Regions from separate parts of the Plantactinospora sp. WMMC1484 genome, predicted to be linked through region 1. Evidence: riboswitches for the same ligand, from Rfam matches in the RefSeq annotation. Region 1 holds a riboswitch; the other holds the start of a gene.
The links. A riboswitch is a leader RNA that binds a small molecule or an ion and turns the genes downstream of it on or off. The one in region 1 is predicted to bind cobalamin.

Region 1 (15,789 bases):
CGCCGTCAAGGTCCCGTACGCCTACGGCACGCTCAGTGTCGAGGCCGGTACGCACCGGTTGGTCCGGATCAGCCCCTTCGACAACCAGGGGCGCCGGCAGACCAGCTTCGCCGGGGTCGAGGTGCTGCCGGTGACCGAGCAGACCGACCACATCGACATCCCGGAGAACGAGCTCCGGGTCGACGTCTACCGATCGTCGGGGCCGGGTGGACAGAGCGTGAACACCACCGACTCGGCGGTGCGGATCACGCACGTCCCGACCGGGATCGTGGTCACCTGCCAGAACGAGAAGTCCCAACTCCAGAACAAGGCCTCCGCGCTGCGGGTGCTCCAGGCCCGGCTGCTGGAGCGCAAGCGGCAGGAGGAGCAGGCCAAACTGGAGGGGCTGAAGGCCGACGCCGCCGGCTCGTGGGGCGACCAGATGCGCTCGTACGTCCTGCACCCGTATCAGATGGTGAAGGATCTGCGTACCGAGCAGGAGACCGGCAACCCTTCCTCGGTGTTCGACGGTGATTTGGACGGATTTATCGAGGCCGGCATCCGCTGGCGCAAGCAACGGCAGCTTGCCGGCGAGGCGGCGTGAACACGGCTCGCGTCCACGGCGCTGCGGTGCGTCGACGGCGATGATCGTTTTCATGTGCGGGGCGTGAGGGATGCGGGACGCAACGCAGCGTCGAGGGAAAAGCCGGGCGGACAGGCCGGGCACCGGACTTGGCGTTTCCGTTACGACGCGTAGACTCACCACCCGTGATTCAGCTTGAGCAAGTGACGAAGACGTACCCGAAGGCGTCCCGGCCATCGCTCGACAGCGTCTCGGTCGGGATCGAGAAGGGTGAGTTCGTCTTCTTCATCGGTCCCTCCGGTTCCGGCAAGTCGACGATCATCAAGCTGCTGCTGCACGAGGTGACGCCCAACAAGGGCCGCGTCATGGTCAACAACAAGGACGTGACCTCGATGCGCTCCTGGAAGATCCCGCACTTCCGGCGGTCGATCGGCTGCGTCTTCCAGGACTTCCGGCTGCTGCCCAACCGCACCGCGTACGAGAACGTGGCGTTCGCCCTCGAGGTGATCGGCAAGACCAAGGCGGTCGCCCGCCGGGTCGTGCCCGAGGTGCTGGAGCTGGTCGGGCTCGGCGGCAAGGAGCACCGCTACCCGCACGAGCTCTCCGGCGGTGAGCAGCAGCGCGTCGCGGTCGCCCGGGCCTTCGTCAACCGGCCGTTGATCCTGCTGGCCGACGAGCCCACCGGAAACCTCGACCCGGACACGTCGATCGAGATCATGCGCCTGCTGGACCGGATCAACCGCACCGGCACCACGGTCGTGATGGTCACCCACGACTCCAACATCGTCAACCAGATGCGCCGTCGCGTCATCGAGATCGAAAGTGGTCGCATCGTGCGTGACCAGGCCCGGGGCGTCTACGGCTGACCCGTCCCGCCGGCCGAGGCGGACAGCCCCCGGTCCGACCGGCCCCGGCCCTGAACCGACGAACACGAACGACCCCTGCGGAGATCCGGAAGGAACCCCCCGATGCGCTTGAAATACGTCCTGTCCGAGGTGTTGGTCGGGCTGTGGCGCAACGTGACCATGACCATCGCGATGATCATCACGATGGCGGTCTCACTGACCATGCTCGGCGCGAGCGGCCTGATGTATCTCCAGGTCGACGCCATGAAAGACGCGTACTACAAGGACATCGAGGTGTCGATCTTCCTCGTCGCGGGCGTGACCGAGGAGCAGCGCACCCAGTTGCAGACCGAGCTGGAGGGCGACCCACTCGTCCGGGAGGTCAAGTACGAGTCCAAGCAGGAGGCGTACGAGCGGTTCAAGAAGCTCTTCGCCGACTCGCCAGACCTCGTCAACGCGGTTCAGGCGGACAAGCTCCCCGAGTCGTTCCGGATCAACCTCGTCAACCCGGAGCAGTACCAGCAGATCCTCGACACCTACAAGGATCGCGAGGGGATCGACGACATCATCGACCAGCGCCGCCTGCTGGAGCAGATCTTCAACATCCTCGGCGCCATCCAGAACATGGCACTGGTGTCGGCCTCGGTGATGGCGATCGCCGCGCTGCTGCTGGTCGCGAACACGATTCAGGTCGCCGCCTACAGCAAGCGCCGCGAGGTTGCGGTGATGAAGCTGGTCGGCGCCTCAAACTGGTTCATCCAGGCGCCGTTCGTGCTGGAGGCGGTGGTGGCCGGGCTGCTCGGCGCGATCATCGGGTTCGGTGCGCTGATCCTCGGCAAGATCTTCCTGCTCGACGGGTCGCTGCGGGACCTCACCGACCTGCTCACCCCGATCGAGTGGAGCACGGTACTGCTGATGTTCCCGTTCATGGCCGGGGTCGGCGGTCTGGTCAGTGCGATCACCGCCTGGGTGACGCTCCGGTTCTACCTGAGGGTCTAGCTCTCCCCTCCCCGTCTCCCCGATCCACCGCAGGGCCCCTGGCAGGCGCGAAAGCGCGAGCCGGGGGCCCTGTGCCGCGAGGTAGCATTGCGCGGTTGTCCACGGCACGTGTGGCAGTACGAGGAAAGGGGTGTGGCGTCGATGCCACGGGAGAAGGGGCGGAAGGTCGTCGCCTCCAACCGCAAGGCGCGGCACGACTACGCCATCCTCGACACCTACGAGGCCGGCATGGCGCTGACCGGCACCGAGGTCAAGTCCCTGCGCGCCGGCCGGGCCTCCCTGGTCGATGCCTTCGCCCAGGAGCGGGACGGCGAGATCTACCTGCACGGCATGCACATCCCCGAGTACGCCCAGGGGACCTGGACCAACCACGAGCCCCGGCGCACCCGCAAGCTGCTGCTGAACCGCCAGGAGATCAGCCGGCTGATCGGCAAGCTGAAGGAGAGCGGGCTGACCCTGGTGCCGCTCTCGGTCTACTTCTCGGACGGCTGGGCCAAGGTCGAGATCGGCCTGGCCAAGGGCAAGAAGTCGTACGACAAACGGCAGGACCTGGCCAAGCGGGACGCGGACCGGGAGATCGCCCGGGTCGCCGGCCGGCGCGGCAAGGGGATGTCGTGACCGGTGTGACGAGAGTTGCGGCGGTGACGAGCGGATCCGGGCTACCACCCGGTCAGCGCGGTGCCGGCAGAGTCGTCGTCCACAGCCGGTGTGGCGGGAGGTATCCGGAATGAACTCGGCGGGCTGAGGCGTTAGGCTTGGGGTGGCCACCGAGAGGCGGTGGCCGAAGACTTCCACGGTCCGGGCTCCGGGCCAGGGAGCATCCCAGGGGGTGACTGGTTTCGACTTCGTACGTTGCGGCAGGGGAAGCGAGCCGAGGAAGCCGACGTCGTCTCGAGAATCGTTCGTCGGAAACCAATAAGCGCCAAGCAGAATCGCGCTGACTTCGCTCTCGCCGCCTGAGGCGGGTAGCAAGTCTGTCGGCCTGGGAGTGCCTTCGACCCAGCTAGCCGGCATCAGCTAGGAGGCTGGCCAACCGGACCCGGTCGCGGGGTCCGTGCGGCGAGATTAATCAGCGACTGGGCCCGTCACACCGACTCGCTCGCGTGATCGGAGGGGCCGAGTAGAGGCACAGCGAGCTGCGCTCGGAGAAGCCCTGGCAAGGCGGCGAAGGACCCGGGTTCGATTCCCGGCACCTCCACGACACCGACGGCTGCGCCCCGGTCCACTCGGACCGGGGCGCAGCCGCTTTCCGGCCTGCCGTCGACCCGCCCCGCGGCAGCGGGAAGCTGGCGTGCCGCACGTCGCGGGCGAGCCTGCCGGGGTCGCCGGGTTGTCGACCGCCGGCTGTCAGCGGCCGTCCTGGCGCACGTGATCCGTGTCCTGGAAGAGACGATCTCGGCCACCGACCTGCTCAGGGAACTGTTCCGGCACCGGCAGCGCGGCGCGGATCTGGTCTACGAGGCGTACCAACCGGACATCGGCGGCGAGACCTGACCGCGCGGCCCCCGGCCGACCGCCGCGCGTTCAGGGCAGGTCGATCGGCAGCTTGATGCCGTCGAGGCTGTGCGGGCACGGGCAGTCCCGGTCGGCGGAGAGCCGGCCGACCGCGTCGAGCAGCACCTCGCGCAGTCGCGCGGTGTTCTCGCCGAAGACCCGGAAGACCTCCTCCTGGGTCACCGCGTGCCCACCCTCCACACCGGCGTCGAGGTCGGTGACGAGCGCGACCGCGGTGTAGCAGAGCGCCAGCTCGCGGGCGAGCACCGCCTCCGGATGGCCGGTCATGTTGATGATCGAGCCGCCGATCGCGGAGAACCACCGCGACTCGGCCCGGGTGGAGAACCTCGGCCCCTCCACGACGACCATCGTGCCCCCGTCGTGTGCCTCGATCCCGTGCGCGGCAGTGGAGGAGAGCACCGCGCCCCGGCCACGCGGACAGTACGGGTCGGCGAAGGAGACGTGCACCGCGCCCCTGTCGTAGTAGGTCTGCGCCCGACCACTGGTCCGGTCGATGAGCTGGTCCGGAACCACGAACGTCCCGGGTCCGAGTTCCGGGCGCAGCCCGCCGACCGCACAGGGGGCGAGGATCTGGCGTACGCCGAGCGACCGCAACGCCCACAGATTCGCCCGGTACGGGATCAGGTGCGGCGGAAACCGGTGGTCCCGACCGTGTCGGGGCAGGAAGGCGACCGCACGCCCGGCCACCTGCGCGATCGTCACCGGGTCGGACGGTGGTCCGTACGGGGTGTCGATCCGATGCTCGGAGGCATCTTCCAGCAGTGCGTAGAGCCCGGATCCACCGATGACCGCGAGTTCCGCCTGCACTGCCATGCCCCTGCCTCTCCAGTTTCTGTCCCGGCCGTCTCGCCAGAGCTTCGCCGGGTCGCCGAAACGTCGGCCGGCTTGCCGGTTTGTCGGCAAAGCGCTCTGTGGACTAGCCCTACAGACCTTAACCAGCGCCAGTGCCGCAAGCTATGGTGCGTGGCATGGCGTTTACTACGCGCAGGATCACCATCGATCCTGTCGATCCGGTCAGGCCGATGACGTGCCGGGCCGTGACGACCGACGACGAGACACGGCAGCGCCCCGGGGAGCGGTCTCTGGTCCTCGGGCCGGCCGAGTAGTGGGTGCTGGCGTGTTCGGCGAAGGGCAGGCGATCGGGGGACGATCGATGGAGTCGATGACCGGGCAGTTGCTGGTCGCGACCCCTGCGCTCAAGGACCCGAACTTCGACCGGACCGTGGTGCTGCTCGTGGCCCATGAGGCGGGCGGTGCGCTCGGAGTGGTGCTCAACCGGGCCACCGAGGTGCCGGTCTCCGAGGTGCTCGGCGCCTGGGGCGGCCTGGCCAGGGACCCGGCCGTACTCTTCGAGGGCGGCCCGGTGCAGCCCGAGTCGGCGATCTGCCTCGCCCGGATGCGTACCCCGACCCAGCGGGTGAAGGGCATCCACCAGGTCACCGGCGCGGTCGGCACAGTCGATCTCTCGGTCGACCCGGACCGGCTCCGCGACGCCGTCACCGGGATCCGGGTCTTCGCCGGCTACTCGGGCTGGTCCCCCGGCCAGGTCGAGGAGGAGGTCGCCCGGGGGTCCTGGTTCGTCCTGGACGCGCTCCCCGGCGACGCGTTCATGGAGCGCCCGGACGACCTCTGGCCGATGGTGCTGCGCCGGCAGGGCGGGATCATGGCGGCGGTCGCGCACTTCCCGCCGGACGTACTGCTCAACTGACCCTGCGCGGCACGGGCGGCCCCTCGGATGACCGGGGTCGAGAGGGTGTGTACTATTGCGCGGGTGCCCGGGAGACCGGGCAGGCGGTAGAGCAAGGGGCCGTGGCGCAGCTGGTAGCGCACCACACTGGCAGTGTGGGGGTCAGGGGTTCGAGTCCCCTCGGCTCCACCTTGTGTTTGTGCAGGTCAATCGGCATCAGTCATCGACTGGTGCCGATTTTTTGTGATCTTGTGGTCACGTCCGTGGTCACACAGCGCCCCACACTACGCTGCGGCGACCGGTGTTGAAACGTCCGAAAAAGTTGCCTCTGACCAGGGACTATTGCTGCTCCTCGGGATGTCCGGGATGTCTGGGCGGGAATGTGGGGCGCAGAACCGTGTAGTACGGCGGTGCCGGCCCGTGTCGCTACGTACGGATCGGTCGCCGGTTCACCTGTTCGACCTGTCGGCGCGAGGGAAGTCCTCCGGCGGATGATCGGGCCCAGCAGCCGCCGACAGCGCCGTCTGCGTTTGATCTCCTGCGCCCGGTGCTCTCGCCCCGGGTGAGGAACGCGATCTCGGAGGAGACGTTGCGGCTCGTCTTGGTAGCCATCACGCAACCGCCTCGACGTCGAGGCGAACATCCGGTCATGATCGGCCAGCCGGCGGCGCTCCACCTCGGCCGTGACCGTCGGCACCGACGGCCGCTGTACCGGGTGACCGCAGCGGCGGCGCCAGCGAAAGTCCGGCAGGGGTCGGCGGCGTCGCCGCCGATCACGCCGGTCCAGCTCAGGGAGCCGACGCACGCGGAGCGGCGATGACCGACAACTCGAGGACAGCCGGCAGGTCGGCCTTTCCGGGCCCACCTGCCCGGATCCACTCGATCAGGTCGGTGAGCACCGCGTCGTCGAGGACCAGGCCGAACCACACCGGGCGGGCGCCGGCCCGCCGGGCGGCCGGCGCCGGGTTGACCACGAAGACGTTGGACTGGGCGCAGACGTCCAGGCAGTCGCTGGTGCGTATCTGATGGTCCCGGCCCAGGGCCGCTCGGACCCGGTCGAGCTGGGCATCATGGTCGACCTGCGGATGCTTGGCCCGGCTGCCGCAGCAGCAGTCCCGGCACACGGTCACGGTGCAGCCCACGTCACCGCTCAAGACGGACCACCACGGTAGCCGGTGCGGATTCGCGCATTCTCCGCGCCGCGATCAAGCTGCGGGCGGTCACTTGAGCCAGTCGTTGCCGGGCAGCTTGCTGAGCTGCCGGATGTCGAGCGTCGGCGAGACCGATGACTTCGGGGCCACGCCAAAATGCTCCACCGCTTCGCGTACCCACTCGGCCGCGTCGATGTTGAGAGGGCCGGAGACCCACATGGCGTACGGCAGGTTGACGAACCGTCCATCCTTGACCGCCTTGAGGTTGCGGGATGCCGGGTTGGCCTTCAGGGTGTCGATCTTCTGCTGGTAAGACTGTCCCGGGTAGTCGACGAAGAAGATGACGTCCGGGTTCGATGCGGCGAGCCGTTCCCAGCCCACCTCGGTCCAGGTGTCCTTCACATCGGCGGTGGCGTTGGTGACCCCCGCGGCGTCGAAGATGGCCTGCGGGCCGCCGTACGATCCGGAGGTGAAGACGGCGTCGGTCCCGGAGTCGAAGAGGAACGCCGTCGGCTTCTCGCCACTCGTGGGGGCCGCCGCCAGTGTTGCCCGCCGCTTTTCGATGTCGGCGACGACGGCGTCCGCGGTCTCGCGGTGGTTGGTCAGCGTACCGACGTTGCGCAGGTCGGTGGTGAGCGCCGTCCACGCGTCCATCGTGCCGCGAGCGCCGTTGTCCTGCTTGCATGTCTCGCTGAGCAGGTAGGTCTTGATGCCGTGGGTCGTCAGGTCTTCGGGCATCAGGTTGCGGGACTCGCTGAACCCGTACCCGTAGCCGGCGAACATCATCTCCGGCTTGACCGCCAGGACGTTCTCCAAGGTGGGGTACTCGTCCCCGACCTGTTTCAGCTGATCGATCCGGGCCTCGGGATAGGCGAGCTCTAGTACGTCCCGGTCCTGGTCCATGCCGGTGACGGCGATCAGTTGGTCGCGTGCGCCGACGGACAGCACGATCGAGATGATGCCGCCGTCGTACGCGTACAGCCGGGTGACGGGCCTGTCGACACTCACGTCCTGCCCACAGTTCTGGACGGTGATGGCGCCGGGGGTCGCGCTCGATCCGGCATCGCCGGAGGCGCACGCGGTGAGGGTGGACAGGCCGAGCACAAGAGCGGTGAGACGGGTACGGCCGGGCGGAAAGACGGTCATGCCGGTGCGGGGTCCTCTCGGGGGTGGATGAGCAGGTGGTGCTGCGGGCGGTTGGGATGGGGCACCTGAACGGAGCCGACGCCGAAGTGCGTCTCGACGTGGTGGGCGCCGAGCACCTCGGCGGGCGGGCCGACGGCGACGATGCCCGCCGGCTCCGACGTCCGGTCGGCGCCCTCGCGCCAGCCGACAAGGGCGAGTCGGTCGAAGAAGCGCAGGGCGAGATCGAGGTCGTGCACGGTGGCCACCAGGGTCCGGGCGCGTGTGGCGAAGACCTCCAGGAGGTCGAGCTGCCAGGCGACGTCGAGGTGGTTGGTCGGCTCGTCGAGCAGCATCACCGGGCACTGCTGGGCCAGGCCGCGGGCCAGGGTGGCCCGGCGCCGCTCGCCGCCGGACAGCTGGTCGGCGACGGTGTCGATCCGGTCGGCCAGTCCGACGGCGTCGAGGGCGCCGCGCACGAGGTCGTGTTCGGCCCGGCCACCGCGGGCCCAGGGACGGGTCTGCGGCACGCGGCCGAGGGCGACCATCTCACCGACCCGTAGCTCGGAGGTCGTCACGTCTTCCTGGGGCACATAGGCAAGCCGCCGGGCGCGCTCCCGGTTCGGGAGCCGCCGCAGATCGACCAGCCCGCCCGCGCCGTCGGCGATCAGCGCGGTTCCGGAGCTGGGGTGCAGCACTCCGGCCAGCACCCGCAGCAGCGTCGTCTTCCCGGCGCCGTTCACCCCGACGATGCCGAGCCGTGTGCCGTCGGCGACGTCGAGGTCGACGCCACGCAGCACGGTGCGGCCGCCCAGCCGGGCGGAGACGTCGTGCAGGCGCAGGGCGGGGGTCATCGGTCACCACCGAACCGGTACGCGCCTCGGCCCATGAGCAGCAGGAACAGGGGCGCCCCGAGCACGCCGGTCACCACGCCCAGGGGTATCTCCTGCGGACGCACCGCCACCCGGGCCAGCACGTCGACCCAGACGAGGAACACCGCACCCGCCACCGCCGCGACCGGCAGGACGACCCGGTGCCGGGCGCCCACGACCAGCCGGGCCGCGTGCGGAACGAGGAGCCCGACGAATCCCACTCCTCCGCTGACCGCCACCAGCACACCGACGACCACGGACAGGGTCACGAACAGCGCCGTACGCAGCGCGGTCACGTTGATCCCGAGAGCCGCGGCCGTCTCCGGCCCGGCTGCCAGCGCGTCCAGCCAGCGATGCACGGCCAGCAAGCCGGCCGCGAGGACGACGACGGACGCGGCGGGTATCCAGAGCTTCTCCCAGGTGGCGCCGCCGACGCTACCCAGCATCCAGAACATCACCGAGTTGGCCGCGCGCTCGTCGTCGCTGAGAAAGACCAGCAGCGAGGCGATCGCCGACAACCCGGAGGACAGGACGACGCCGGAGAGCACGAGCCGGATCGGGGTCAGGCCGCCCTGCGCGGTGGCGATCAGCCAGATCAGCAGCGCGGATCCCATCGCGCCCAGCAGTGCTCCGATCGAGACTGCGTAGAGACCGAGCCCCGCGAGCGCGCCGGTGGTGAGGGCCGCGGTGGCGCCCACCGACGCGCCCGAGCTGATGCCCAGCAGGTAGGGGTCGGCCAGTGAGTTACGTACCAGGGTCTGCATGCCGGCACCGGCGATCGCCAGGCCCGCGCCCACGACCAGCGCCAGCAGCGCGCGGGGCAGGCGCAGTTCCCAGATGATGACGTCCCAGCGGCCGGCCGGCTCGCCAGCGAAACGATCCGTGACCGCCGCGACGACCTCGGCGAGCGGGACGCGCTCGGAACCGAAGGCCAGCGAGGCGATCACGCTGAGCACCGACACGACGGCCAGCACGAAAAGCAGCGGCCAGAACGGCAGCCGGCGCCGGGACATGATGAGGCCTCTCGGGTCTGGAGACCCCGATCGCGAGAGTCCACCGACGAGCATGTGAGCCGACAGGTCTTCGGACTCGGGGTCAACCGGCGGCACAGCCTTCCCAGAGAAGCGCTCCCCAGTGGCGAGATCGTGCCGCCGTCGCCCTCACCGCTGCGCGCCAGTCCCGGAATCTCACCGGAGTTCCCTGGCATCCCTGAAGGATGCGGTCGACTCGACCGGGACACTACACGCAGCACCAGACGGATTCAGCCGCCGAGGATCCCATCCTCGGTGACGTCGACCACTTGGTCTGCATTGAGGGCCACGACGTGGGCGAGCTTCCCGGCGATCGCCGGGAACTCGGCGGCTGCGGGTGACGAGGCTCTGGCGCAAGGTGCTGACGCACGGGCAGCCTGCGGCACCGCTGCATGCATCCCCGCGACCGGCCGCCAGCCGCGAGGTGCGGCCAGGACGATCGCCGAAGTCAGCGGATGCCGGCGACGGCGGCGTCCGCGCCGCCGCGCCAGATGAGTCCGGCTTCGGTGTACCCGGCGTCACGGAGGGCACGCAGATGCCAGGAAGCCGGAGGGGTCCACTCGGCGGCGTGCCCGTCGGGGTAGATCCGCTCGCGGCGTTCGACCAGCGGCGCCAGGGTGGGATCGGCGGCGACGTGGTTCCACCAGGCTCGCCAGGACAGCACCGCGCCGGCGGTGTAGCGGGCCTGGCGACGGGCCTCGGCGTCGGCGGACAACTGTTTCGTCAGCGTTGGCAGCCCGTCGTCGGGCATGTGGTCGGCGTTGACGAACATTCCTCCCGGGCGCAGCAGCTCGCGGATTTCGCCGTACAGGACGGTCAGCCGGTTCGGGCTCAGCCAGTGCAGGGCGGTGGCGGTGAGTACCGCGTCGAAGTGGTCGCGTGGCATCGCGGCCGCCCAGTCCGGCTTGTTGAGATCAGACGTGACGATGGCCGCGCGGCCATCCAGCGACGGACCCGCGATGGCGAGCAGGACGGGGTCTTGGTCGATGAGGGTGACCTCGGCATCGGGGAACCGGGCCAGGGCGCGCAGGGTGATGGTGCCGGTGCCGCCAGCGAGGTCGAGTAGCCGTGGCGGGCGTCGACCGGTGACGGCGGCCACGGCATCGAGCATCGCGGCGATGCGCTGTTCCCGGTCCGGCAGGTACGCCTCCTGTTGCCGGTCCCAGCTCTCCTGCCAGGCCGAGGGTGCGGCGACTACGTAAGGATCCATGCCGCAGACGGTAGTTACGTCGCTGGCGGCCGTCTAGACGGCATCAACGTGTTGAGGCTGGCGACGGCGCGTCCGCCGTCGGCGGACGCGCCGTCGCATCGAAGGCCGATATTTCTCGGGGTCAACTCGCGCCGTGCGTAGTACGAGCGCCTCAACCGCCACGCGCACCCCGGTCCGTCGTCAGCGCGGGGAGTGTGTAGCTCTTCCTTCTGACGGGCGTCGTCCCGGCGTGGTGGGAGTGAACACCGACTCGGTCGTCTTCCACCGCCTCTGATCTTGATGTTAGCTTCTGCAATATTGTGGCAAGAACCATATGAAGGCATCTGGGGGTGCGGCGATGGCCACCGCCCTGTTGAAGGGTGAGCAGGACCTGCTCGGGGTCGTGGCTCAGCGACGCCGGACCGGGCTCTGGCTGATTGCGCTGGTGGTCGGGCTGGTCCTGACCGGGGTGGTCGCGGTCGGGTCCGGCGCGATCGGGATCGCCCGGGTGACCGTGGCCCGGATCATCGGCCATCAGCTCGTGGGCGTGCCCGGCGAGGTGTCCTGGACCCTGCCGCAGGAGGCGATCGTCTGGCAGGTACGGCTGCCCCGGGTGCTGCTCGGCATGCTCGTGGGCGCCGGGCTGGCGGTGTGCGGAGTGGCGTTGCAGGCCATGGTGCGCAACGTGCTGGCCGACCCGTACCTGTTGGGTATCAACTCCGGGGCCTCCAGCGGTGCCGCCGCGGCGATCCTGTTCGGGGCCGGTGCCGGCTTCGGGGAGTACGCGTTGCCATCGAGCGCCTTCGTCGGCGCGCTGGCGGCGTCGTTGCTGGTCTTCCTGATCGCTCGCAGCGGTGGTCGGATTACCTCGATTCGGCTGCTGCTCTCCGGGGTCGCGGTCGGCTACGCCCTGTACGCCACCACCAGCTTCCTGATCTTCGCGTCCGGGTCGGCCGAGGGCGCCCGGTCGGTGATGTTCTGGCTTCTCGGGTCGCTCGGGCTGGCGCGGTGGGACGCCCTGCTTCTGGTGGCCGCGGTCGTGCTGGGTGGCACGATCCTCTACCTGACCGTCGCCGGACGGCGGCTCGACGTACTGGCCATCGGTGACGAGACCGCGCAGACTCTGGGTGTCTCGCCGGACAGGTTCCGGATGCGGTTGCTCGTGGCGGTCTCGCTCAGCGTCGGCGTGCTGGTCTCCGCCGCCGGCAGTATCGGATTCATCGGGCTCGTCGTCCCGCACCTGGCCCGACGCCTCGTCGGCGCCCCGCACGTGCGGGTGGTACCTGTCGCCGCGCTGCTCGGCGCCATCCTGCTGGTCTGGGCCGATGTGCTTGCCCGGGTCCTACTGGCCCCGCAGGAGATCCCGATCGGGATCATCACCTCCCTGCTCGGTGCGCCGTTCCTGGTCATCCTGATTCGTCGTCTGCACGCCACCGGCGCCTGAGCCCCCGATCCGTCGAGGAGAATGATGAAGACGATCCGTCTGGCTGTCGCCGTCGCCGCGTCCGCCACCCTGATGCTCGTCGCCGGGTGCGGTGGTGGTGACGAACCGACGGCGGCGGGCGGCGGGTACCCGCTCACCGTCACCAACTGCGGTGCGCAGGTCACCTTCGACGCCGCGCCGCAGCGGGTGGTCCTGCTCAAGAGCGCGGCCGTGCCGTACCTGCACTCGCTCGGCGTCATGGACCGGGTCACCGCGCGGGCCGGTCAGTACCCGAAGGAGTACTACGACGCCGCGACCATCGCCGAGCTGGACCGGATCCCACTGCTGACCGACAAGACCGACACCAGCGGCCACCTGCAAATCTCCAAGGAGGTGGTGATCAGCCAACAGCCGGACCTGGTGCTCGGTGAGGTCGACAACCTGTCCCGCGACACCCTCTCCGCGGTGAACATCCCCCTGTTGGAGGAGCCCGCGATGTGTCCTGACAGTAAGGCGGTGCCGACCTTCGACGACATCTATGCCCAGATGCGGAGCTACGGCAAGGTGTTCGGCCGCGACGCGGAAGCCACCGCCGCGGTGACCGCTCTGCAGGAGCGGATGGCCAAAGTCCAGGCAGAGGTGGGTACGTCGTCCGGGCGGACCGCGGCGGTGCTGTATCCGACGGTCGGTGGCGGGGTTACGTACGCCTATGGCACGGCCAGCATGGCCCATCCCCAGTTGGAGGCGGCGGGCCTGCGTAACGTCTTCGGTGACGTCAAGGAACGGGTCTTCGAGGTCACCGTCGAGGAGTTGCTCGGCCGCAACCCCGACGTGCTGATCCTGCTGTACGGCGACGGCGACCCCACGGCCGTCGAGCAGGGGCTGACCGGCCTGCCCGGCGCGCAGAACCTCAACGCCGTCCGCACCGGCAACGTGATGACCCAGCTGTTCAACTTCACCGAGCCGCCGACCCCGCTGTCGATCGACGGTCTGGAGCGGATCGTGCGGCGTTTCAAGGCGAATCCGTGATCCGGGCGACCGGGGTCACCTGGCACTACGGCGCCAACCCGGTCATCGACGGGGTCAGCGTGACCGCGAACCCGGGCCGTGTCCTCGGGCTGATCGGCCCGAACGGCAGCGGCAAGACGACCCTGCTGCGGCTGCTCTACGGCGCCCTGCTCAGCAGTACCGGACAGGTCGTGGTCGACGGTGACGATTTGACCGCTCTGCCGTCGCGGGAAGCCGCACGCCGGCTGGCCGTCGTCGTCCAGGAAAGCGGTGGCGAAACAGCGCTGACCGTGGCGGAGCTGGTGCTGCTGGGCCGGGGCCCGCACCTGTCGACGTTCCAGCGCACGGGTACGGCCGACCGCGAGATCGCGGCCCGCTGCCTGAGCCGGGTCGGTGCCGCCCACCTCGGGCCGCGGGCGTTCGTCCAACTTTCCGGCGGCGAGCGTCAGCGGGTGCTGATCGCCCGCGCCCTTGCCCAGCAGGCCACCCACCTGCTGCTCGACGAGCCGACCAACCACCTCGACATCCGTTACCAGCACGAGATCCTTCACCTGATTCGCACCCTGGACACCTGCTGCGTCGTCGTGCTGCACGACCTCAACCTCGCCGCCCGGTACTGCGACGACCTGGTGCTGCTCGGCAACGGTGGGGTCGTCGCCGCCGGCACCACCGACGAGGTGCTGGACCCTGCGCTCCTCGAACCCGTCTACGGCATCGGGATCCGGCGCCTGGACCTGGAGGGCGCCATCCACCTGCTGTTCCAGCCCGTCGAGCGGGCCGCCGAGGAAAGGAGCGCTGCTGCATGAGTGCGCAGGACCGCATCAACGCCTACTGGGCCGGCCGTGCGCCGAGCTACGACGAGTACCAGCAGCGCCCCGACCGTTTCGCCGCCGACCAGCAGGCCTGGTCGGCGATCTGGGAGCAGGCCCTGCCGCCGGCCCCGCTCGACGTGCTCGACGTCGGCACCGGCACCGGTCAGGCCGCCACCGTCCTGGCCGGCCTCGGTCACCGGGTCACCGGAATCGACCTCGCGGACGGGATGCTGGAGCGCGCCCGCGAGCACGCCGCCGCCATCGCGAACGGGCCGGTCATCCGGCACGGCGACGCCGTCCACCCGGACTTCCCGGCTGCCAGCTTCGACGCGGTGACCAGCCGGTACCTGATGTGGACCCTCCGGGAACCGGAGGTCGCCGTGGCGAACTGGGTCCGCCTGCTGCGCCGGGGCGGCACGGTCGCGGTGGTCGACAGCACCTGGTTCCCCCACGGCCTCGACAACGCCCCGGAGAACATGAGCGCCCACTACGACACCCAGGTCCAAGCCGTGCTGCCCCTGGCCACCGCCACGTCCATCGACCAGACCGTCGCGGTCCTGGAGAAAGCGGGTCTGCGGGAGGTCACCGTCACGCCCCTGACGTCGATCTACGAACTCGACCGGCGCTTCGGGGTGGCCCCGAACCACGACCTTCAGATGCAGTTCCTCATCACCGGCCAGCGGTAAGGCCGCGATACCAGCCCTCTGCCGCTTGCCGGTGGTGGTCGTATTCGGGCCTGGGGTCAGCGGGTGGCTGATGGATGTTGTCGTGACGTCGGCGGGGTCAGCAGTCCGGCGACGGCGGGGCTGAACCGGTCGATGTGCCGCCACAGGTCCGGCAGGTCGGCTGCCAGGCCGGCCACCAGCGGGTCGGTGTGGCGCAGGAAGGACAGGTGCCGGCAGGCGTGCACCGCGACATCGACCGGCCGGACCGTGACCGACGCCGGCGCGAGCGGGTCGTCCTGGCCGGCGATCGCCTCGGAGTGGACGGGGGTCGACCGCCCGGTCTCCGGGTCCGGGTCGGGCAGCGCTGCGTAGGTGAGGACGATTCCGGTGTCCTGGGAGCGCCACGATGTCGAGTGGAGCAGGGCGTGCGGGTCTCGGTGGGACAGGCCGGCGAGGTTCCGGGCCACGGCGTCCGGGTGTTCGCCCTCGGTCAGCGCTCCGGCGCGTACCCGGAACCGCAGTCCGTCCCGGACGGCGCTGAGCAGGATGGTCTCGACCTCGACCGGCACCGCCGGTGCGGCCGGCGGGTCGGTCAGGTCGGGACGTGCCGTCGTTCCGTATGCCACGATGCGCAGCATATGCAACTGCGAAAAGTTGGCAGTAACGTTCGCGGGTGTCCGGTGTCGGTCATTCGATCGGTACGGCCCGCAGGGCCCAGCGTGGACCGTCGGGCGTGTCGTCGAGCTGGACGCCTCCGACGGCGAGGGATTCCCGGATGCCGTCGGCGGCGCCGTAGTCGTTGCGCTGCCGTAACCGCTCGCGTAGCGCGACGAGTGGCTCCACCAGCGGGCGGAGCCGCTCGTCGGGATTCTGTAGTCCGGTCGTGGCTGCCTGGCCGAGCCGGACGA
Region 2 (15,789 bases), 290 kb from region 1:
CACGATCCGGGGCGGCCGGTTGAAGTCCAGCACCGGTACGTCCACGGCCGGTGTCACCGCGGCGTCCGGCGCCGGGCGCGGCACCAGCCGCAGCAGGCTCTCACCCACCGCCAGGTCCACCCCGGGCGGCCAACGGCGGGCACCGTCGTGCCGTGGCGCCCAGGTGTCGGTCCCGTCCTCCGCCTCGTCCTCCGTCCCGTCCCGTCCCTGCCCGGCCGCGGGCCCCGCCGGCCGCGACCGCTCCGAGTGGTCCGGGTGTCCGGGCGGACCCTCCTGCTCGGTCTGGGCCGGGGGTTGCGGCGCCGCCAGGCGTACCTCCGGACCAGCGGTGGCCAGCCAGGCGCGACCCTGGTCGTCGACGCTGAGCCGCGCGGCGTGCGCGGGCACCCCGCTGCCGCCCGGGTCGATCGCGGAGCCCGGCGCCGAGCCGATGTCGTGACAGCCCAGGCCGACCGGCCAGATCCGTCCGGCGCCGGGGCCGCCGACGCCGTGCACCTCCAGCCAGTGGGTCCGGAGGTCGCCCGGCAGGTCACGTACCCCACCGGCCGGCGCCGGCCCGCCGTCACCGAGCCGGACCCCGGCGACCAGCCCGGCCCGGCTCACCGTCCAGGTCGGATCCAGCCGGGCCCCGTCCAGATACCACTCGCCGGCTGCGCCGTCCTGCTCGGTGACCGCACCGACCGGCGTCCGCACCCCGAGGTCCAGCGCGACGTCCCGGTCGGCGTCGGCGGAGACGACGGTCAACAACAGGCGCATCAGCGGTCTCCGCCACGTCCGGCGGGCTCGACGCCGGAGTGGACCATCGGCCGTCGCTGCTCGTGCGTCTGCTCGATCAGGTCGTCGTTGGTGCCGGGCGGAGCCGGTGTGCCGGGCGGTGGTGGCGCGGCCGGCACGGCGGGCGACGCCGCGACGACCGGACGGGCGTCGGGCGGGATCGCCGGTCCTGCCGGTCCTGCCGGTCCTGCCGGTCCCGCTGGTTCCGCCGGGAAGGAGGAGGCCGCGCCGGGGGCTACGGATCCCGGAGAGTTCTCCTCGGCCCAGGCCGGTGCCGGTGCGGTCGTGCGCGCGGACCGCCGGGCGGGCCGCAGGCACCGGGCCAGCGGCGCGGAGTCCGCGTCGATGCGCAGTTCCGGTGCGATCACCCGCCCGGCCAGGTCGACCCGCAGCCGCCAGCGTGATCCGGGCAGGTAACCGGCGACCAGGACCAGCAGCCCAGGATCGTCGGCGACCAGGGTGGCGAGCTGCGCTGCCGCCGGCGGATCGGGCCGCCGGCAGACCAGGACGGTACGTCCGGCCGGCTCCGCCGAGCGCCGGGCGAGAGGCGGCCGCGCGAGAGTCGTCAGGGCCTCGGCGATCGGCATCCGGTCGGTGCCGGCCGCCGCCAGACCGTCGCCGGGTTCCGCCGCGATGACCAGGCGCTGCACGCCGTGCCCGTCGGTCAGGGCCGACAGCTGGACGACCAGCGCGGACACCAGTCGCTCCGCCGGTGTCGGGGCACCGTGCACCGACACGATGCCGGGGCAGCGGGCGAGATCCAGCAGGACCAGCGTGTTGGCCCGGACGCCCACGGCGATCGGCAGCGGGTCGCCGGTCGCGGGCCCGTGGACCGGTGGCAGCGGCGCGCGGGCCCGCCAGCTGCGCGCCGTGGTGACCTGCCACGAGGATTCCGCCGCCGGTAGCGGCACGTCCGGCCCCGCACCGGCGAGCCGCACGCCGAGTTCTCCCGGGCCCAACAGCACCAGGTACGGCCAGAAGTCGTCCCGGTCGGCCAGTGCCGATCGCGCCGACACGATCCCGGCTCGGGCCGCCGGCACCGGCCCCGAGCCGGCGAAGCAGTCGTTGACCACCCGCATGCCGCGCCGGAGGCGGACGAAGCCGACGATCGGCGCCACCAGGTCCCGCGCCGCGCCGACGACGCCGCGCCGGATGCGCCGTCCGGTGCCCCGCAGGCCGTATCGGCGGTCGAACCACCGCAGCAGGACCACCAGCAGGATCAGCACTTCCAGGACCGTGAGTACGGCCAGCAGCGTCTGCCGGTTGGTGTCCAGGAAGCGGCCGAGGCCGCTGAAGGACGGCGCGTTCAACCGTGCTCCTCCCTCACCCGTAGCGCGCCAGGGGCGGCACGGTCGTGTCCTGATGTTAACTGTGGGTGGACGGCCGTCCTGGTGGCCGAGATCCAACCGGGAGCGTCAGATCCGCAGTTCAGGCTGCGCGCCCAGAGGGCGGACCCGTGACCATATCCAGCCGATGAACTCTTGGTGACGATCCGCCGGTGTCGAGGGGCGCCCCCGGCACCCGCTCCACCGTGACCTCGGCCCACCTGGCCGATGTGATCTTCCACCGCGACACGCCCGACACAGCATCTGGTGTTTCCTCGTTCGGTCGCGCCCATATATGGTGCTGCTCGCAGCTGGTTCGACTACCGATGCTCGGTAGCCGAGGCAAGAGGGAACCCGGTGCGAATCCGGGACTGCCCCGCAGCGGTGAGTGGGAACGACCGCCGTCAACGAAGCACTGGACCCTCGGGTCCGGGAAGCGACGGCCAGTAGGCACGAGTACGACGCCCGCGAGTCCGAAGACCTGCCAGCGCGCCGCACGCGACGTGTGCGGCGGTCGAAGGCCGCGCGGGACGGCCGACGCCATCAGCCGGACCGTCGGCAGCTGTGCCGAAGGTGCCCGGTGGCGTCCTCCCGCGCGCCGACGACCTCTTGGACAGGCGTGAGGAGGGGGACATGACCGCGACGCGCGAAGAGGTTGTGCCGGACCGGGCGGTGCCGGAGCAGCGCCGGCAGGTGATGCAGGTCCGCAAGCGCAACGGCGACACCGAGCCGGTGGACGTCAACAAGATCGTCAGGGCGGTGGAGCGGTGGGTCGCCGACCTGGGCGAGGTGGATCCGCTCCGGGTGGCGACAAAGACGATCAGCGGTCTCTACGACGGGGCGACCACGGCAGAGCTGGACAAGTTGTCGATCCAGACGGCGGCCGAGCTGATCGGCGAGGAGCCGCAGTACTCGAAGCTCGCCGCCCGGCTGCTGGCCGCGTACGTGGACAAGGAGGTGCGCGGGCAGGGGGTGGCGAGCTTCAGCCAGTCCATCCGGTACGCCCACGGGCTGGGGCTGATCGGGGACGGGACGGCCGCGTTCGTGGCCCGCAACGCCCGCAAGCTCGACGACGCCGTCGACCTGGACGGTGATCGTCGGTTCGAGTACTTCGGCCTGCGTACGGTCGCGGACAGGTATCTGTTGCGGCATCCGGAGTCGCGGCTGGTGGTGGAGACGCCGCAGTACTGGCTGCTGCGGGTCGCCTGCGGGCTGTCGCAGACGCCCGGCGAGGCGATCGACCTCTACCGTCTCATGTCCAGCCTGGCGTACCTGCCGAGTTCGCCGACGCTGTTCAACTCGGGCACCCGGCACACCCAGATGTCGTCGTGTTTCCTGGTCGACTCGCCCCGGGACGAGCTCGACTCGATCTACGAGCGCTACCACCAGGTCGCGAAGCTGTCGAAGTTCTCCGGCGGGATCGGCATCTCCTGGTCCCGGGTCCGTGGTCGCGGCGCGTTGATCCGGGGCACCAACGGGCGGTCGAACGGGATCGTGCCGTTCCTGAAGACCCTCGACGCCGGGGTGGCGGCGGTGAACCAGGGCGGCCGGCGCAAGGGAGCGGCCTGCGTCTATCTGGAGCCGTGGCACCCGGACGTCGAGGAGTTTCTGGAGCTGCGGGACAACACCGGCGAGGACGCCCGGCGCACCCACAATCTCAACCTGGCGAACTGGATCCCGGACGAGTTCATGCGCCGGGTCGAGGCGGACGGCGACTGGTCGCTGATCGACCCGTCCGACGCGCCGGAGCTGCCCGACCTCTTCGGCGAGGCGTTCGACGAGGCGTACCGGGCGGCGGAGAAGAAGGCCGTCCGGACGGTGAAGGCCCGGGACCTGTACGGGCGGATGATGCGCACGCTGGCGCAGACCGGCAACGGATGGATGACGTTCAAGGACGCGTCGAACCGGCTCTCCAACCAGACCGGCTCCCCGGGCAACACGATCCATCTCTCCAACCTCTGCACCGAGATCCTGGAGGTGAACAGCGACGCCGAGACCGCCGTCTGCAACCTGGGGTCGATCAACCTGGGCGCGCACGTCACCGCCGACGGCGTGGACTGGGAGCGGCTGCGGGCCACGGTTCGCACCGCGGTGGTGTTCCTCGACCGGGTGATCGACATCAACTACTACCCGGCGGAGCAGGCGGCGGCGTCGAACCCCCGGTGGCGGCCGGTCGGGCTCGGGTTGATGGGGTTGCAGGACGCGTTCTTCACGCTTCGCCTGCCCTTCGACTCCGCACCGGCCCGGGAGCTGTCGACCCGGGTGCAGGAGGAGATCTTCCTGACCGCGCTGGAGACCTCGGCCGGGCTGGCCGAGCGGTTCGGCCCGCATCCGGCGTACCCCGAGACCCGCGCCGCCCGTGGCGAACTGCACCCGGACCTCTGGGGCGCCGAACCCGCCCAGGTGCAGCGGTGGGCGGCGCTGCGGTCGACGATCGCCGCGCACGGCCTGCGCAACTCGTTGCTCGTGGCGATCGCGCCGACCGCGACGATCGCCTCGATCGCCGGCTGCTACGAGTGCATCGAGCCGCAGGTCTCCAACCTCTTCAAGCGCGAGACCATGTCCGGCGAGTTCCTCCAGATCAACACCTACCTGGTGCGGGAGCTGAAGTCACGAGGGCTGTGGACCGCCGCGATCCGCGAGCAGATCAAGCGGGCCGAGGGCTCCGTACAGGGCATCGCCGACCTCCCCGCCGACGTACGGGAGCTGTTCCGCACCGCGTGGGAGCTGCCGCAGCGGGCCCTGGTCGACCTGGCCGCCGCCCGTGCCCCGTACATCGACCAGTCGCAGTCGCTGAACCTGTTCATGAGCGCGCCGACCCTCGGCAAGCTCTCCTCGATGTACCTGTACGCCTGGAAGTCCGGGCTGAAGACCACCTACTACCTGCGGTCGCGTCCCGCGACCCGGATCCAGCAGGCCACCGTCGCGGTCGCCCCCGTGACGCAGCCGATCGTCGCGGTGAGCGACGACGAGGCGCTGGCCTGCTCCCTGGAAAACCCCGAAAGCTGCGAGGCCTGCCAGTGACCACCACTTCCGAAACCAGCACCAGCCCCAGCAGCGGCACCGTCACCGGCATCGGTGGGCGGCACCTGCTGCTCGACCCGGGCATGGACCTGACCCTGCGGCCGATGCGCTATCCGCAGTTCTTCGACCGGTTCAAGGACGCGATCAAGAACACCTGGACCGTCGAGGAGGTCGACCTGCACTCCGACCTCGCCGACCTGGCCCGGCTCTCCCCGGCGGAGCAGCACCTGGTGTCCCGGCTGGTGGCGTTCTTCGCCACCGGCGACACGATCGTCGCCAACAACCTGGTGCTCAACCTCTATCAGCACGTCAACTCCCCGGAGGGCCGCCTCTATCTCTCCCGGCAGCTCTTCGAGGAGGCGGTGCACGTCCAGTTCTACCTGAACCTGCTGGACACCTACGTTCCGGACGAGAAGGAACGGTTCGAGGCGTTCGCGGCGGTGGAGAACATCCCGTCGATCGCCCGGAAGGCAGAGTTCTGCTTCAGGTGGATCGACTCGGTCTTCGAACTGCGGGAGCTGAAGACCCGCGACGACCGGCGGGCGTTCCTGCTCAACCTGATCTGCTTCGCCGCCTGCATCGAGGGACTCTTCTTCTACGGCGCCTTCGCGTACGTGTACTTCCTGCGCTCCCGGGGGGTGCTGCACGGCCTCGCCTCGGGCACCAACTGGGTGTTCCGGGACGAGTCCATGCACATGGCGTTCGCCTTCGACGTGGTCGACGCCGTACGCGCCGAAGAGCCGGACCTCTTCGACGCCGAGATGGAGCAGCAGGTCAGGGACATGCTGGCCGAGGCGGTGGAATGCGAGGTCCAGTTCGCCGCCGACCTGCTCGAACAGGGGGTCTCCGGCATGTCGCTGGCCGACATGCGCGAATACCTCCAGTACGTCGCCGACCGGCGGCTGGCCATGCTCGGCATCGAGCCGGTGTACGGCAGCCGTAACCCGTTCGCGTTCATGGAGCTACAGGACGTGCAGGAACTGTCGAACTTCTTCGAGCGGCGGGTGTCGGCCTATCAGGTCGGGGTGACCGGCTCGGTCAGCTTCGACGACGATTTCTGATTCGTACGCCGGGCGGCCTGGTGCCGATCCGACCGCCGGACCCGAGGGAAGGACCCTGTGTGATGAGTACCGCATTCGGCCAGAGCACCGTGCTCGGCTACCCGCGCATCGGCGCCAACCGCGAGCTGAAGAAGGCCGTCGAGGCGTACTGGGCCGGCAGCCTCGACGCGGAGGCGCTGGAGAGGACCGCCGCCGGGCTACGGGCCGAGGTCTGGCGGACCCTGGCCAACGCCCGTCTCGACGCCATCCCGTCGAACACCTTCTCCTACTACGACCACGTGCTCGACACCGCCGTCGCGGTCGGCGCGATCCCCGCCCGGTTCGCCCGGCTCGGCCTCTCCGAGCTGGACACCTACTTCGCGATGGCGCGCGGCGTCGACGCCGAGCCGGCGCTGGAGCTGACCAAGTGGTTCGCCACCAACTACCACTACCTGGTGCCGGAGATCGGTCCGGACACCGTCTTCACCGCCAACCCGGCGAAGGCGCTGCGCGAGTTCGCCGAGGCCCGTGACCTGGGGGTCACCACCCGGCCGGTGCTGGTCGGGCCGGCGACGTTCCTGCTGCTGGCCAAGGGCGCCGACCCGTTCGCCCGGCTCGACGACCTGGTCGAGGCGTACGCCGGGATCCTCACCGCGCTGGCCGAGGCGGGCGTGGCGTGGGTGCAGCTCGACGAGCCCGGCTACGTCGCCGACCGCAGCCCGGCCGAGATCGACGCGCTGCGCGGCGCCTACACCCGGCTCGGCGCGCTCGAACGGCGGCCGCGGATCTTCGTGGCCACCTATTTCGGGGAGCTCGGCGACGCCCTGCCGGCTCTGCTGGACACCCCGGTCGAGGCGGTCGGCCTGGACCTGGTCGCCGGGCCGGGCAACCTCGAACGGCTCGCCGCCGCCGGCCCGCTACGCGGCAGGACCATCGTCGCCGGCCTGGTCGACGGCCACAACATCTGGCGTACCGACCTGCGTGCCGCCGTCGCGACCGGGGCGACGGTCAGCGCGCTCGCCGACCACGTCGCGGTCGCCACCTCCTGCTCGCTGCTGCACGTCCCGGTCGACCTCTCCGTCGAGACCCGGCTCGACCCGGACCTGTACGCCCGGCTCGCGTTCGCCCGGCAGAAGGTGGACGAGGTCGTCCTGCTCGGGCGGGCGCTGCGCGACGGGACCGCCCACCTGCCCGAGCCGCTGCCGCCCGTCCCGGCGGCCTGGCGGCACGACGACGTCCGGACCCGGCTCGGCGCGCTCGACCCGGCGGACCGGCAGCGCGGCGACTACCCGGACCGGGCCGCCGCCCAGCAGCGGCGGCTGGGGCTGCCGGAACTGCCGACCACCACGATCGGGTCGTTTCCGCAGACCACCGAGCTGCGCAGGGCCCGCGCCGAGCACCGGGCCGGCCGGCTCGACGACGCCGGCTACGTCCAGCGGATGCGCACCGAGGTCGAACACGTCATCCGGCTCCAGGAACGGCTTGGCCTGGACGTGCTCGTGCACGGCGAACCGGAACGCAACGACATGGTGCAGTACTTCGGCGAACAGCTCGACGGGTTCGCCGCCACCGGGCACGGTTGGGTGCAGTCCTACGGCTCCCGCTGCGTCCGTCCGCCGATCATCTACGGCGACGTGGCCCGCAGGGCGCCGATGACGGTCGACTGGTCCAGCTATGCGCAGTCGCTGACCAGCAAGCCGGTCAAGGGGATGCTCACCGGTCCGGTCACCATCCTGGCCTGGTCGTTCGTCCGCACCGACCAGCCGCTGGCGGACACCGCCGACCAGGTCGCGCTCGCGCTGCGCGACGAGTGCCGCGACCTCGAGGCCGCCGGGATCCGGGTCATCCAGGTCGACGAGCCGGCCCTGCGCGAGACCCTGCCGCTGCGCCGGGCCGACCAGCAGGCGTACCTGGACTGGGCGGTCGGCGCGTTCCGGCTGGCCACCGGCGGCGTCGCCGACGACACCCAGATCCACACCCACCTCTGCTACAGCGAGTTCGGCGAGGTGATCACCGCGATCGACGCCCTCGACGCCGACGTGACCAGCATCGAGGCGTCCCGGTCGAAGATGGAGGTTCTCGACGACCTCGCCGCGATCGGCTACCGCCGGGGCGTCGGCCCCGGGGTGTGGGACATCCACTCGCCGCGGGTACCGTCGCACGACGAGGTGGTCGAGGCGCTGCGGCGGGCGGTCGCCGCCGTCCCGGCCCAGCGGCTCTGGGTCAACCCCGACTGCGGCCTGAAGACCCGCGGCTACCGTGAGGTCGAGGCGTCGCTGCGGCACCTGGTCGCCGCCGCCGCCGAGATCCGCGCAAACTGACGAACCCATGCCGGGCGGGCTTCCCGCAGCGCCCGCCCGGCCCGATCCGGGAGTGACATTGAACGTCGAATCGACCGCCTTCCGTTCCGCGATCGAGGCGGTCCGCGCCGTCGAGCCGCGCATCGCCGACGCGATCGTCAAGGAGCTGGCCGACCAGCGCGAGTCGCTGAAACTGATCGCCAGCGAGAACTACGCCTCGCCGGCCGTGCTGCTGGCGATGGGCAACTGGCTCTCCGACAAGTACGCCGAGGGCACCGTCGGCCGGCGCTTCTACGCCGGCTGCCAGAACGTCGACACCGTCGAGGCGGTCGCCGTCGAGCACGCCAGGGCGCTCTTCGGTGCACCGTACGCCTACGTCCAGCCACACTCCGGCATCGACGCCAACCTGGTCGCCTACTGGGCGGTCCTCGCCGACCGGGTCGAGGTGCCGCACCTGAGGAAGTTCGACAAGCGGCAGGTCAACGACCTCTCCGAGGCCGAGTGGGCCGAGCTGCGGGCGGCGTTCGGCAACCAGCGGATGCTCGGCATGTCGCTCGACGCCGGCGGGCACCTCACCCACGGGTTCCGGCCCAACATCTCCGGCAAGATGTTCGACCAGCGCAGCTACGGCGTCGACCCAACCACCGGCCAGATCGACTACACGGCGCTGCGGGAGGCCGCCCGCGAGTTCAGGCCGCTGGTGATCGTGGGCGGCTACTCGGCGTACCCCCGGAAGGTGAACTTCGCGGCGATGCGGGAGATCGCCGACGAGGTCGGCGCGACCTTCATGGTTGACATGGCCCACTTCGCCGGCCTGGTCGCCGGCAGGGTCTTCACCGGTGACTTCGACCCGGTCGCACACGCCCACATCGTCACCACCACCACGCACAAGAGCCTGCGCGGCCCGCGCGGCGGCGCGGTCCTGGCCCAGCCGGAGCTGGCCGACCAGGTCGACCGCGGCTGCCCGATGGTGCTCGGCGGCCCGCTCAGCCACGTCATGGCGGCCAAGGCGATCGCCTTTGCCGAGGCCCGCCGGCCGGAGTTCGCCACGTACGCCCAGCAGATCGTCGCCAACAGCCAGGCCCTCGCCGACGGGCTGCTGCGGCGCGGCGTCCGGCTGGTCAGCGGCGGCACCGACAACCACCTGGTGCTGATCGACGTGCACCCGTTCGGACTCACCGGCCGACAGGCCGAGCAGGCACTGCTGGACAGCGGCGTGGTCACCAACCGCAACGCCATCCCGCAGGACCCGAACGGCGCCTGGTACACCTCCGGCATCCGGGTCGGTACTCCGGCCCTGACCAGTCGCGGCCTCGGCGTCGTCGAGATGGACCAGATCGCCGACCTGATCCACACCGTGCTGGGCAACACCGGCCCGGCGGAGGGTTCCAAGGCGAAGTACCGGCTCGACCCGGCCCTGGCGGACCGGGTGAGCAAGCAGGCCACGGAGCTGTTGGCGCCGTTCCCGCTCTATCCCGGCGTCGACCTCGGCTGATCGCCTGTCGACCGGGAGATGGGCAACCAGCCGGATGACGGCTGCTACGGCGTCGGCCGAGCCCTGGAGCAGGCTGGTCAGGATGGCTGCCGTGCGGCGTGAGTCTCGACGAGCCCGTCGACGCCGCGCAGGAAGGTCTCGCAGATCAGTACGGGGTCGAAGAGGCAACCGGCCGCCATGGCGCCGTCGCGAAGCATGACGAAGTGTTGCGCGGCGGCCTCGGCCCCGGTCTTCTCGATGCGCGCCATCAAGGCGCTGATCGTGTCGAGGAACCACTGTCGATGGGCGAGGACGGCTCCGTGTACGGGGTGGTCGGAATCGGGATACTCGGCCACGGCGTTCAGGAAGGCGCATCCGCGGAAGCCGGGGGACCGGATGCTCCGGGCGATCCCCGCCGCGACGGCCCGGACGGTGTCCGTCGCCGGTAGGCCGGCGGCGATGGCCCCGTCCACCTGGTCGCGGATGGCCTGGTCGGCCGCCTGTAGATAGGCGAGGACGAGATCTTCCTTGCCGGGGAAGTGGCGGTAGAACGTGGCCCGGGTCACCTTGGCCTCGGCGATGATGCGGTCGACGCCGACCGAGTGGATCCCCTCCGCATAGAAGATCCCGGTCGCGGTGGTGAGCAGCCGTCGTCGTGCCTCGGAGGGTCGGCTCTCGGACGGCCGGGTCTCAATGTCGCTCGGGGCCATGAACCCATGCTAGCGACAGAACGTTCGGTCTTGACGGGTCGAGGTGGAGTCGGCATCATAGAGACAGAACGTTCGTTCTACTGTTTGCCGTGGCGCTGGATCGCGCTCCGGTAACCATCGAAAGGATCGCGATGACCACCACTGCCACCCCCGGTGTCTCGACGACGGCGGCCACCCTGCGGCGGCTGTACTTCGTCCGCTTCGGTTTTGCCATCGCCTGGGCCCTCCTCGCGTTCACCACCGCGACGCACCTCGGCCCGCTCGCCGTCACGCTGCTCGTGATCTATCCGCTCTTCGACGTGGCCGCCGCCATCGTCGACGCCCGCGCGTCGCGCACCACCGGGTCGCCTACCCTGCTGTACGCCAACGTCGCGGTAAGCCTGCTCGCCGCCGTCGGCGTGGCCGTCGCCGCCGCGTCCGGCATCCCGGCGGTCCTGCGCGTCTGGGGTGCCTGGGCGGTCGTGGCCGGGCTGATCCAGCTGATCGTCGGCGTCACCCGACGCAGGATGGGTGGCCAGTGGCCCATGATCATCAGCGGTGGCATCTCCGTGCTCGCCGGCGGGTCGTTCATCGCAACTGCCTCCGCGGACAACCCGGCGCTGACCAACGCGATCGGTTACGCCATCCCCGGCGCCATCTTCTTCCTCATCTCGGCCCTGCGACTCGGCCGGACGGCGAAGAAGAACTGACGGTCGCGCGACGCAGGGCGCCGAGCGGCGATCCGGTTGCCCTGGTTGTTCGCTCCGACCAACGCTCCATGAATTTTTCGTCAGGACCGACAAACACCTGAGCTGGCCTCCGCTTCTACGATCGCGATATGACGACGATCACAGAGGTCCAGGGCATCCTGGAGGCTCGTGTTCCGGAACTGCTCCGCCAATACCGGATAGCGGGCGCGGCCTGGGGGATCCTGCACGACGGTCAGATCGTCGACGGTGCCACAGGTCTGCTGAGCACCGCCACCGGGGTCGAGGCGACGCCAGACTCGCTATTCCAGATCGGCTCCATCACCAAGCTCTGGACGAGCACCCTCGTGCTGCAACTGGCCGACGAGGGCAAGGTCGACCTCGACGCGCCGGTCCGGACGTACCTGCCGGAGTTCCGGATCGGCGACGAGGCGGCCGGCGAGGACATCACGACCCGCCAGCTGCTGAACCACACGGCGGGCTTCGAGGGCGACATCTTCACCGACACCGGTGTCGGCGACGACTGCCTGGCCAAATACGTCGCCACCCTGCACGACGTGCCGCAGCTCTTCACGCCCGGCGAGCAGTTCTCCTACAACAACGCCGGATACTGCGTGCTCGGCCGGCTCGTCGAGGTGCTGCGCGGAATCCCGTACGACGACTGCCTGCGTCGCCACCTGATCGAGCCGCTCGGCCTGACCCACGCGGCGACCGGGCCGTACGAGGCGATCCTGCACCGGGTCGCGGTCGGCCACCTGGAGACGGAGCCCGGCGCCGGCCCGCGCCCGGCGCCGGTCTGGGCGCTCGCCCGGTCCAACGCGCCGGCCGGTGCCATGCTGGCGATGCGCCCCCGCGACCTGCTCGGCTTCGCCCGGATGCACCTCGAGGACGGTCGGTCCGTCGACGGCACGCCTGTGCTGGCGCCGGGCACCCCGGCCCGGATGCGGCAGCGCGAGGTGAGCCTGCCCGATCTGGGGCTGATGGGCACCTCCTGGGGGCTGGGCTTCGAACGCTTCGACACCCCGGCCGGCACGCTGGTCGGGCACGACGGCAACACCATCGGGCAGGCCGCCTTCCTGCGCCTGGCCGTCGAGGACGGGCTCGCCGTGACGCTGATGACCAACGGCGGCGATGCGATGTCGCTCTACCGCGACGTCTTCCACCTCGTGCTGAACGAGCTCGGCAGGGTCGCGCTGCCCGACCTGCCGCGGCCGCCCGACAACCCGCAGCCGGTGGACGCGCGGCGGTTCGTCGGGACGTACACGTCGCAGGTGGCCGACCTGACGGTCAGCCAGGACGAGGACGGCCGGATCTGGATCGAGCAGACGCCCAAGGGCGACATCGCCGAGCTCGTGGGGCAGGCGTCCCGCCGGGAGCTCGTGCAGTACCGCGGCGACAGCCTCATTCCGCTGGAGCCGGAGCACGGCATCCACGCACCGCACGCGTTCGTCGGCGACGACGGCGCGGGCCGCGCCCGGTTCCTGCACGTCGGCCGGGCCGTCCGCCGGGCGGACGCCACGGCCCCGCCCGCCTGAGCCGGGCCCACCACGCTCATCCCCGTCGAGCCGGCAGGCTGGAAGAGGTTTCGTCAATGAAACTCATAACTGGTACGAGAATCGTCGGTACCGCAGGGATCTGCGCGTCGCTGGCGCTGGCCGGCTGCGGCGACGGAGGCGGCGGCACGGGTCAGCAGTCGCAGGGGCAGGTGGTGGACGGCGGCACCTTCACGATGGCGCTCACCGCCGACCCGGGGAACCTCGACCCGCAGTCCTCGGCCGCCACGGCACTGTTCACCGTCACCCAGCTCGGGTACGACACGCTGGTCAGCGTCGACTCGAAGAGCGGCGACATCAGGCCGCAGCTCGCGGAGAAATGGAGCGCGCAGGGCACCGACGTGACACTCACCCTGCGCAAGGGCATCACCTGCGCCGACGGCACCCCCATGACGGCGAGGGTGGTCAGCGACAACCTCGGCTACGTCGGTGACCCGGAGAACAAGAGCCCGTTCCTCGGCACCTTCCTGCCGGCCGGAGCCACCGCCACCGGCGACGATGCCGCCGGCACCGTGACCCTGAAGCTGGCCGCCCCGGCGCCGTTCGTGCTGAACGGGCTGGCGAGCCTGCCGATGGTCTGCCCCGGCGGAATGGCCGACCGCACGACCCTGGCGAGGGGCACCTCGGGCACCGGGCCGTACACCCTGACCGAAGCCGTGCCCGGAGACCACTACACGTACGCGATCCGCGAGGGTTACGACTGGGGACCGGACGGCGCGACGACCGCGACCCCCGGCATGCCCGACACCGTCGTGATCAGGATCGTGGAAAACCCCGCCACCGCGGCGAACCTGCTGCTCTCCGGCGAACTGAACGCCGCGCAGGTCACCGGGCCCGACGCCGAACGGCTGGAGAAGGCCGGCCTCTTCGCGGCGCGCACCACGGCGGTGCTCGGCGAGCAGTGGTACAACCAGGCCGAGGGGCACGCCACCGCCGACCCGGCCGTCCGGATGGCCCTCACCCAGGCGCTCGACCTCGCGGAGCTGCGGACCGTGCTCTCGGCCGGCAAGGGCACGCCGCCGACGACGCTCGCCGCGATCGAGCCGGTCGCCTGTCCCGGCGGGCAACTCGGCGACGCGCTGCCGGCCCACGACGCGGCCGCGGCCACCGAGGCGCTCAAGAAGATCGCCGGCAGGCCGCTGGTCTTCGCGTACCCGACAAACGTGGGGAGCGCCGGCACGGCCGCCGCCGAACTCGCGATACAGCAGTGGAAGGCCGCCGGGATCGAGGTCACGGCCAAGCCGCAGAGCGCGGACGTGATGAACCAGACCCTCTTCGGCACCGGTGACTGGGACATCGCCTGGGCGCCGATAAACGTCAACAGCCCGGACCAGCTCGTGCCGTTCCTCTCCGGGCCGACCGTGCCCGACGGCACCAACTTCGCCGGGATCGGCAACAGCGAGTACGACGCGGCCGTGAAGCAGGCCAGCGCGGTGGACGGCGTCGCCGGCTGCGCCAGTTGGCTTGCGGCCGAGACCGCGCTGGTGAAGGCCGCCGACGTGGTGCCGTTCGCGAACCAGCAGGTGCCGACGTTCGGCGTCAAGGCCCGGTTCGAGACACCCGGCCAGCTCATTCCGACGAGCATCCGGATGCTCGACCGATGACCACCGACCGGCTCGGCACGCGGCGGATCGGCAGGGTCGCCGCATCCGTCCGGCCGCGGCCGGCGGTGCAGGGGGAGGGGGAGGGACCGGCGGCCGTACCGCCGCCGGTCCTCCGGCTCGTCGGCAGCGCATGGTTCCGGTTCGCGCTGCGCCGGGCCGCCCGGCTCCTGGTCTCGCTCTGGGTGCTGGTCACCGCCGCGTTCCTGATGATCCATCTGGTCCCCGGGGACCCGGTCCGCTCCGCGCTCGGCCCCACCGCTCCGGCGGCGCTGGTGGCGGAGCGCCGTGCGGCGTTGGGCCTGGACGACCCGCTGCTCACCCAGTACGCCGCGTACCTGAAGGGCCTCTTCGCCGGGGACCTCGGGACGTCGATCCTGACCCGGCTGCCGGTGACCGAGGTCGTCGGTCAGCGCCTGCCGGCCACGCTGACGCTGGCCACGCTCGCCTTCCTCGCCGCGGCCGCGCTCGCCCTACCGGTCGGGGTGCTGATGGGCGTGCTCACCCGGCGGGGTCGCGGCCGGCGCACCGAGGTGGCCTTCACCACCGGCAGCGTCGTGCTCGGCGCGATTCCGGACTTCCTCCTCGGCGTCGGCCTGGTGTACCTGCTCGGTGTCACGCTGCAGTGGTTGCCGGTGGCCGGCAACGCCACCGCAGCCGGCTACGTGCTGCCTGTGCTCTCCCTCGCCGTGGGGCCGGCCGCGATCCTCGCCCGCATCCTGCGGGTGGAGATGGTGAGCGTGCTGGACGCCGACTACCTGCGCACGGCGCGCGCCAAGCGCCTGCCGGTCCGCTCCCTCTACCTCGGCCACGCCCTGCCCAACGCCGCCACGGCCGCGCTGACGCTCTCGGGCCTCATCCTCGGCTCTATGGTCGCGGGCACCGTTCTGGTCGAGAACGTCTTCGCCTGGCCCGGCCTCGGCACCACGATCGTGCGGTCGATCCTCAGCAAGGACTACCCGCTGGTGCAGGCCATCGTGCTCATCTACGGCCTGGGCGTGCTGCTGATCAACACCGCCGTCGACGTCGCCCTCGCGCTGCTCGACCCCCGGTCCATGATCCGGGAGGGCTGAGGTGAACCTCCACGCCGGACACCGCTGGCTCCGCGTGCTGCGTACCCCGACGGGTCGCACCGCGGCCGGGCTGGTCCTGGTGGTCCTGGTGATCGCCGTGGTCGGTCCGGCGCCGTGGAGCGGGCGGGCGAACGCCGTCGACACCACCAACATCCTCGCCGGACCGTCCGCCGAGCACTGGGCCGGCACCGACAACCTGGGCCGGGACATCGCGTTCCGGGTGCTCGAG

Region 2: linked by a shared signal. The riboswitch ahead of ACN28C_RS32485 (ribonucleoside-diphosphate reductase subunit alpha) and the one ahead of ACN28C_RS33595 (FecCD family ABC transporter permease) in region 1 are both predicted to bind cobalamin.

The regions. Positions count from the first base shown of each region.
Region 1 is NZ_CP186055.1:7,842,597-7,858,385, reverse strand. Features, by position in the region: gene prfB (peptide chain release factor 2) at 1-583, shown strand, start outside; gene ftsE (cell division ATP-binding protein FtsE) at 748-1,428, shown strand; gene ftsX (permease-like cell division protein FtsX) at 1,531-2,406, shown strand; gene smpB (SsrA-binding protein SmpB) at 2,548-3,024, shown strand; RNA gene ssrA (transfer-messenger RNA) at 3,232-3,607, shown strand; gene ACN28C_RS33630 (hypothetical protein) at 3,775-3,900, shown strand; gene ACN28C_RS33625 (S-methyl-5'-thioadenosine phosphorylase) at 3,931-4,734, opposite strand; gene ACN28C_RS33620 (YqgE/AlgH family protein) at 5,075-5,629, shown strand; tRNA gene ACN28C_RS33615 (tRNA-Ala) at 5,725-5,797, shown strand; gene ACN28C_RS33610 (hypothetical protein) at 6,397-6,738, opposite strand; gene ACN28C_RS33605 (ABC transporter substrate-binding protein) at 6,829-7,905, opposite strand; gene ACN28C_RS33600 (ABC transporter ATP-binding protein) at 7,902-8,735, opposite strand; gene ACN28C_RS33595 (FecCD family ABC transporter permease) at 8,732-9,766, opposite strand; cobalamin riboswitch at 9,811-9,995, opposite strand; gene ACN28C_RS33590 (class I SAM-dependent methyltransferase) at 10,233-10,994, opposite strand; gene ACN28C_RS33585 (FecCD family ABC transporter permease) at 11,332-12,417, shown strand; gene ACN28C_RS33580 (ABC transporter substrate-binding protein) at 12,442-13,425, shown strand; gene ACN28C_RS33575 (ABC transporter ATP-binding protein) at 13,422-14,210, shown strand; gene ACN28C_RS33570 (class I SAM-dependent methyltransferase) at 14,207-14,902, shown strand; gene ACN28C_RS33565 (hypothetical protein) at 14,959-15,507, opposite strand; gene ACN28C_RS33560 (hypothetical protein) at 15,569-15,789, opposite strand, start outside.
Region 2 is NZ_CP186055.1:7,552,125-7,567,913, reverse strand. Features, by position in the region: gene ACN28C_RS32495 (FtsK/SpoIIIE domain-containing protein) at 1-756, opposite strand, end outside; gene ACN28C_RS32490 (hypothetical protein) at 756-2,084, opposite strand; cobalamin riboswitch at 2,395-2,602, shown strand; gene ACN28C_RS32485 (ribonucleoside-diphosphate reductase subunit alpha) at 2,733-5,123, shown strand; gene ACN28C_RS32480 (ribonucleotide-diphosphate reductase subunit beta) at 5,120-6,184, shown strand; gene metE (5-methyltetrahydropteroyltriglutamate--homocysteine S-methyltransferase) at 6,247-8,484, shown strand; gene ACN28C_RS32470 (glycine hydroxymethyltransferase) at 8,537-9,958, shown strand; gene ACN28C_RS32465 (TetR/AcrR family transcriptional regulator) at 10,036-10,647, opposite strand; gene ACN28C_RS32460 (hypothetical protein) at 10,779-11,336, shown strand; gene ACN28C_RS32455 (serine hydrolase domain-containing protein) at 11,465-12,868, shown strand; gene ACN28C_RS32450 (ABC transporter substrate-binding protein) at 12,925-14,490, shown strand; gene ACN28C_RS32445 (ABC transporter permease) at 14,487-15,560, shown strand; gene ACN28C_RS32440 (dipeptide/oligopeptide/nickel ABC transporter permease/ATP-binding protein) at 15,562-15,789, shown strand, end outside.